Microlunatus soli: one gene and its partner. The protein of the gene in region 2 interacts with the protein of the main gene of each other region in a pairwise test. Links are inferred from orthologs where the notes say so. Each region holds a gene or a part of one and is shown on either strand. Other genes may lie near its edges.

The links.
Region 1: the proteins of BLU38_RS25015 (region 2) and rsfS interact in binary tests that used the Escherichia coli proteins (3 or more experiments, as listed by UniProt). The link is inferred for Microlunatus soli from one-to-one orthologs.

The regions. Positions count from the first base shown.
Region 1 is NZ_LT629772.1:4,937,978-4,941,206, reverse strand. The notes cover bases 161-3,147. They hold rsfS (ribosome silencing factor), read right to left. Parts: upstream 1,845-3,147; coding sequence 1,476-1,844; downstream 161-1,475. Other genes in these bases: BLU38_RS22580 (TetR/AcrR family transcriptional regulator), read right to left, coding at 2,816-3,147; BLU38_RS30995 (hypothetical protein), read right to left, coding at 2,640-2,804; nadD (nicotinate-nucleotide adenylyltransferase), read right to left, coding at 1,841-2,605; BLU38_RS22595 (histidine phosphatase family protein), read right to left, coding at 844-1,479; BLU38_RS22600 (SGNH/GDSL hydrolase family protein), read left to right, coding at 161-797. Also shown: more of BLU38_RS22600, read left to right, coding at 132-160; more of BLU38_RS22580, read right to left, coding at 3,148-3,229. UniProt on the Escherichia coli protein: Functions as a ribosomal silencing factor. Interacts with ribosomal protein uL14 (rplN), blocking formation of intersubunit bridge B8.
Region 2 is NZ_LT629772.1:5,457,981-5,461,222, forward strand. What follows is about bases 12-3,011. They hold BLU38_RS25015 (ATP-binding protein), read right to left. Parts: upstream 2,061-3,011; coding sequence 963-2,060; downstream 12-962. Other genes in these bases: BLU38_RS25010 (DUF5682 family protein), read right to left, coding at 12-956; BLU38_RS25020 (DUF5691 domain-containing protein), read right to left, coding at 2,057-3,011. In the rest of the region: more of BLU38_RS25010, read right to left, coding at 1-11; more of BLU38_RS25020, read right to left, coding at 3,012-3,242.

The DNA of each region.
Region 1 (3,229 bases), 520 kb from region 2 along the record:
TTCGAACCCCTGACCTTTTCCATGCCATGGAAACGCGCTACCAACTGCGCCAAAGCCCCTTGAACAGCGGATGCGATCTTAGCGTGCACCTGCCGCGGATGCGAAATCGGGGTGACCGGTAGCGTACGGACATGGCCGACGACGTACGCAGGATCATGTGTTTCGGGGATTCCCTGACCTGGGGCTGGGTGCCGGTGCCGGGTGGGGCGCCGAGCGAGCGCTACTCCCCCGACGTCCGCTGGACCGGTGTGCTGAGCCGCGAACTCGGCGCCGACACCGTGATCATCGAGGAAGGACTGAGCGGGCGGACCGTCGCCGGTGATCACACCGACGACCGACTGGCCGCCGCCGACTATCTGCCGGCTGCGCTGGCCAGTCAACTGCCGCTCGATCTGGTGATCATGATGCTCGGCACCAACGACACCAAGGCCTTCTTGCATCGGGAGCCGATCGACATCGCCGCGGCGATGTCGATCCTGGTCGGCCAGATACAGGGCTCGACCGGCGGTGTCGGCACCGAGTATCCGGCACCGAAGCTGCTGCTGGTGGCGCCACCGCCGCTGACCGAGATCCCGCATCCGTGGTTCGAGGCGATCTGGGTCGGCGGCCGGCAGAAGACCGAGGCGCTGTCCGGTCTGTACGCGGCGCTCGCCGACTTCACCGGCGTCCATTTCTTCGACGCCGGCAGTGTGATCAGCACCGACGGCGTCGACGGGATCCACTTCACCGAGCAGAACAATCGCGATCTCGGAGTTGCCCTCGCTCCGGTGGTCCGGGAGTTGCTGTCCGGAGGTTGAGTTCGGCCGTTCGACAGGCTCCGGGACCTTCGACAGGCCCAGGGAGCTAGGCGACGCGGTCGTCGTCGGGGACGCTGAGTTCGGCCTGCAGGTTGTAGTTGGCGATGTACCAGTGCCCGAGCGGGTGCCGGTCCAGGATCACCCAGGCGCAATTGCGCAGCCCACCGAGGGCGGTGTGGTCGATGCCGAGGAATTCGGCGATGCCGACCCGCCCGGCCAAGCCGTGCATGGTGGCGACCACCACCGCCTCGTCGTCGGCCCGCTCGACGATCTCACTGAACGCTGCCGCGACTCGTGCCGCGACCTCACTGGTCAGCTCGCCGGTCGGTGAGCGCCGGACGTCCAAGCCCTTGGCCACCGCCTCGACCGATTCGGGGTCAACCTCGCGGGCCTGGTCGACGGTCAGCCCTTCCCAGCTGCCGACGTGGATCTCCCGGAGCCGTTGATCATGGACCACCGTGAGGCCGGTCTCGGCAGCCAGGGCCTGCGCGGTGGCCGCGGCTCGAGACAGGTCGCTGGCGACGATCGCGGTCGGCTCCAGGTCCTTGATCATCTTCGCCGCAGCGGCGGCCTGCCGCTGACCGAGTTCGTCCAGCGGGATGTCGGCCTGCCCCTGGTAGCGGCCGGTCGCGTTCCATTCGGTCCGGCCATGCCGCCAGACGATCAGCCGGCGGGCGGTCACTGCTGCTCCTCGAGATCGAGATCGATCTCCGGGCAGTCGTGCCAGATCCGTTCCAGGGCATAGAAGGTGCGTTCCTCGACATGCTGCACGTGCACCACGACATCGAGGTAGTCCAGCAGCACCCAGCGCAGTTCGCGGTCACCTTCGCGGCGGACCGGTTTGGCGTCCAGGTCGCGGAGCCGCTCCTCGATTCCGTCGACGATCGCGCCGACCTGCCGTTCGTTGGTCGCACTGACGACCAGGAAGACGTCGGTGATCGCCAGTTGGTCCGACACGTCGTAGGCGACGATGTTGGCGCCGAGCTTGTCCGAGGCCGCTGCCGCGGCCGCCTTGGCCAGTTCGATGGCGCGTTCGGTGGCAGTCAGAGTATTCCCCCTCGTTCGGTGCCCGATGCTCGTTCGATGTCGGGTAGGCGATTGGCCGGCAGACCAGAGCCGCCACCGGCCGGCGCCGTCTGATGGCCGGCATGGTCGGGCTCGTCGTCGTGGTAGAGCCCGCGCTTGGCGATGTACTGGACGATCCCGTCCGGCACCAGATACCAGATCGGGTCACCCTCGGAGACACGATCCCGACAGCCCGTGGACGAGATGGACAGCGCTGGCACCTCCATCAGGGTGAGCCGCCCCTCCGGCACCTGCTCCTTCGGCGGCACGCTCAGCTCGTGCCCCGGCCGGGTGACGCCGACGAAGTGCGCGAGCCCGAAGAGTTCCTCGACGCCGCGCCAGGTGAGGATGGCCGACAGCGCGTCGGCGCCGGTGATGAAGAAGAAGTCGACATCGTCGCCGCGTTCGGTGCGCAGGTCACGCAGCGTGTCCACGGTGTAGGTCGGCCCGGGTCGGTCGATGTCCACCCGGCTGACGGTGAAGCGCGGATTGGACGCCGTGGCGATCACCGTCATCAGGTAACGGTCCTCGGCCTCGGACACTTCGCGGGCGTCCTTCTGCCACGGACGTCCGGTCGGGACGAAGACGACCTCGTCCAGGGCGAACCGTCGAGCCACCTCGCTGGCGGCGACCAGGTGGCCGTGGTGGATCGGGTCGAAGGTGCCACCCATCACCCCGAGGCGATAGCGGTGGCGCGGCGGGCGGTTGCGATCTCGTGCCAGCCCTGCGGTGCGTTCGGTCACGTATGTACGGCGATGGTGCGCCGAGCCCGAGGGCTCAGCTGTGCGGCCGGCCCTTCCCGATCGAGAGGACGACGGCCAACATCGCCAGCAGGCAGAGGAAGGCGATCAGTCCGAAGATGATGGGGTGGACTGGCAGTTCGGTCTCCATCGCGGCGATCTGCAGCGCGATGGGGGTGGTGAGGGCCGAGCCGAGCGTCATAGCTGGACAGCCTACCGTCCCGTACCGAGGACTTCGCGCAGGCGTCGGTCGAGCAGCCGTTCGGCCCGGTCCCGCGGCATCCGGTCCGGCTCGGTGACCAGGGCCGCCGCCAACCCGTCCAGCAGGCCCAGCAGGTCGGCGGCCATGTCCTGGCGCCAGTTCGGTTCGCTGTCCGGCCGACACTGCCGCAGCAGTTCGGCGATCAGTGCTTCGATGTCCCGCCAGTCCTTGGCGTGCGCTGCGGCCGCCTGCTCGTCGACGGCGGCCCGGGCCAGCCGCTGCAGCCAGATCACCGTCCCAGGGCGCCGTTCCTCCCCGGCGCCGAGCAACTCGGTGAGGACCGCGCGCAGCAGCAGCTCCGGATCCTGCTGGCCCTCGGCGTTGCACTGCAGGCGAGCGGTGAACTGGTCAGAGACCCGGTCCAT
Region 2 (3,242 bases):
GCGAGACCGACCGACGGTCGGCCACGGATGGCGGCCAGCGCATCGGCCAGCCGGACGGCGTCGACGACGGTGGCCGGAGCCGCGTCGAGTCCTTGATCACGCAGCGTCCGGGCCACCCGGGTGAGCCAGCTCGGGACCACCTCCTCGGCACGTCCGGATTCCCAACAGCTGAAGAGATGGGCATACCAGCCGGGTGCGGTGATGCCGGCGCCGTATCCGCTGGAGGTCGCCAGTCGGCCGGCCGTCCAGGGTGCCCAGGTTGCCGTGACCTTGGTCCGCGGCAGCTTGGTCAGCAGCCGGTTGTCCGAGGTCGCTGTGGGGAAACTGTCCGGCACCAGGACGGGAGCATGATAGGCGCCGCAGACGACCACCACGGATTCGCGGCCGGCACGTAGCTCGGCGCGGATGATCTTGCGCATCGCGGCTTCCCGGCGCAACGTCTCCGGATCCGGGGACTGCTCGGCGTCCTGCTCCCGAATCACCGCCATCGCCTCGCCGATCAGCGAGAACCGTTGCAGGGTTGAGGATGCGCGGTGCTCGACCGCGTCCTCCCACCAGCGTTCCGGGTCGTCGTATCCCGCCGCGGCGGCCAACCGTCCGATCGGATCCGAGCCAGGGTGTTGCCGACGGTCGGTCATGGCCAGGAAGTTGGTCGCCGGCAGATCGGCGAACCGTACGTCGGCGCTGTTGCCGATCGCCCAGCGCAGCGCGACCCATTCGGGGCTGAAGGACGCAAACGGATAGAACGACGCCCGGTGCGGTTCGTCGGTGACGTAGATCAGCGCCGCGACCGGCGGCACCAGATCGGGATCGGCGGCCAGCGACAGCAGGCCGTCCAGCTCCGGTGGTCCTTCGATGATCACCAGGTCCGGTCGCAACTCGTCCAACGCCTGCAGCACCGAACGCGCCGACCCGGGACCGTGGTGCCTGATCCCCAGTACCTCGACCGTCGCCATCGATGATCAGCTCAGTTCGCGGCAGGCACGGTACAGGTCGGCCCAGTCGTCACGGTCCTTGACCACGGTGTCCAGATACTCCTGCCAGACGATCCTGTCCTGCACCGGATCCTTGATCACGGCGCCGATCAGGCCGGCGGCCACGTCGACCGCGCGGATCCTCCCGTCGCCGAAATGGGCTGCCAGGGCGACACCGTTGGTCATCACCGAGATCGCCTCGGCGGTGGACAGGGTGGCGGTCGGCGACTTGACGGTGGTCCGTCGATCCAGGGTGTGGCCGTCCCGCAGCTCGCGGAAGATCGTCACCACCCGCTCGATCTGCGCGGCGTCGTCCAGTTCGGCCGGGAGCTGCAGCGAGTGTCCGATCGAGACCACGCGCTGGCGGACGATCTGCACCTCCGACTCCAGCGTGTCGGGCAACGGCAGCACCACGGTGTTGAATCGCCGCTTCAGCGCCGAGGAGAGATCGTTGACGCCCTTGTCCCGGCTGTTGGCGGTGGCGATCACGTTGAAGCCCTGCAGAGCCTGGACCTCATCGTCCAGTTCCGGGATCGGCAGCGTCTTCTCCGACAGGATGGAGATCAGCGCATCCTGCACGTCGGCCGGGATCCGGGTCAGCTCCTCGACCCGGGCCAGAGCTCCGGTCTGCATCGCTCGCATCACCGGGCTGGGCACCATGGCGTCCCGGCTCGGCCCCTCGGCAAGCAGTCGGGCGTAGTTCCAGCCGTAGCGCAGGGACTCCTCCGGAGTGCCGGCGGTGCCCTGGACCAGCAGGGTGGAGTCGCCGCTGATCGCGGCGGCGAGATGTTCACTGACCCAGGTCTTGGCCGTACCCGGGACGCCGAGCAGCAGCAGGGCGCGGTCGGTGGCCAGCGAGGCGACCGCGATCTCGATCAGCCGCCGGTCGCCGACGTACTTGGCGCTGATCACGGTGCCGTCGGGGAGTTCGGCGCCGAGCAGATAGCTGGTCACCGCCCAGGGCGAAAGCTGCCAGCGCGGTGGCCGCGGTCGGTCGTCGGTGGCTGCGAGCGCGCTCAGTTCGGCGGCGTAGGCGTCCTCGGCGTGTGCTCGCAGCAGTTCGGGTCCGGTGCCGGCCTCGGTCATCTCAACGCCTCCGTGATCTCGGTGGTCAGGGTCAGGTACTGGGTCAGTCGGCCGGCTGCCTCGCGGGCCGCGAAGTCGCCGGCCCCGGTGGCCAGTTCGGTCAGCCGGCCCAGGGCGGCGGGGTGCAGGCCGTGAGCCATCGGATCGAGCAGCTCCGACAGCCGACCCTTCAACCGGGTCACGGTGTCGATCGCCGCTCGGCTGAAGTCCGGGCCCCATGGTGCCGGCGCGGATTCGATCATGGTCCGGACCTTCGCCCCTGTCGTCAGCCGGGCAACCGCAGCGGCCGCCAACGGGTCCCACTCCTTCAGCGGCAACAGTCGATACAGCTCGGGAATGTCGGCCTGTGGCGCGATCGCCCGCGCCCATCGACGATCGTTCCGGGCCAGCACGGCGGCAACGATGCCGTGCCGGGCGTCGTCGTCGGTGATCATCGCCCAGCTGTGGGCCGGGTCGCGGCCTGTCACGGTGGTCCACACGGTGAGCGGGGCGCCGGCCGCGAGTCGTTCCAGCCAGTAGCCGCGTTCGGAACGCCGGGTCGGGGGTCGGCCGAGCCCGTCCCGGACGCCGACATCGGTCGGAGTGGTCGGCAGATCGATGATCAACCTCTGATCGGACGCCCCGGGCTCGGCCAGCAGCGGGGTCAACCGCTCGGCCATCCGCTGTGCCCGTGCCGATCCGGGAAGTCCGTCCAACAGTCGTGCGGCGGTCGCTCGGACCAGCATCGACCGGTCGTCAAGTCCCTGCTCCAGAAGGGATTCGTCGTCCGGTCCGAGATTGATCCTCAGGCAGTTCAGCAGCGTCGCCCGATCCTGGGCGCCGTCGGTCGGCAGGGTGCAGGCGATCAGGTCCCGGACGGCGGCCGGGTCCCGCTCTCGCAGTCGACGGACGGCCTGGACCCGCTCCGCTGTGCTCTGCCGGGCCCACTGCTGCGGGTCGATCGGGGCGTCCGGATCCTGCAACAACCAGCCCCACTCGGGTTGCAGTCCGCCGAGCCAGCGGCCGCGAGCGTCGGCGGTGATCTTGACCAGTGGCTGCAGTGCGGTGTCCCGCCGGGCGAGCTCGATCACGGTCGGCAGCCAGCGATGCGGGATCCGATGATCGGATGCCGCCGCGGCGGTCAACCAGTGCTGCAGCAGTCGCCGTTGCAGTCGTGGGCCGGCAGGGGACTGGCTGATGATC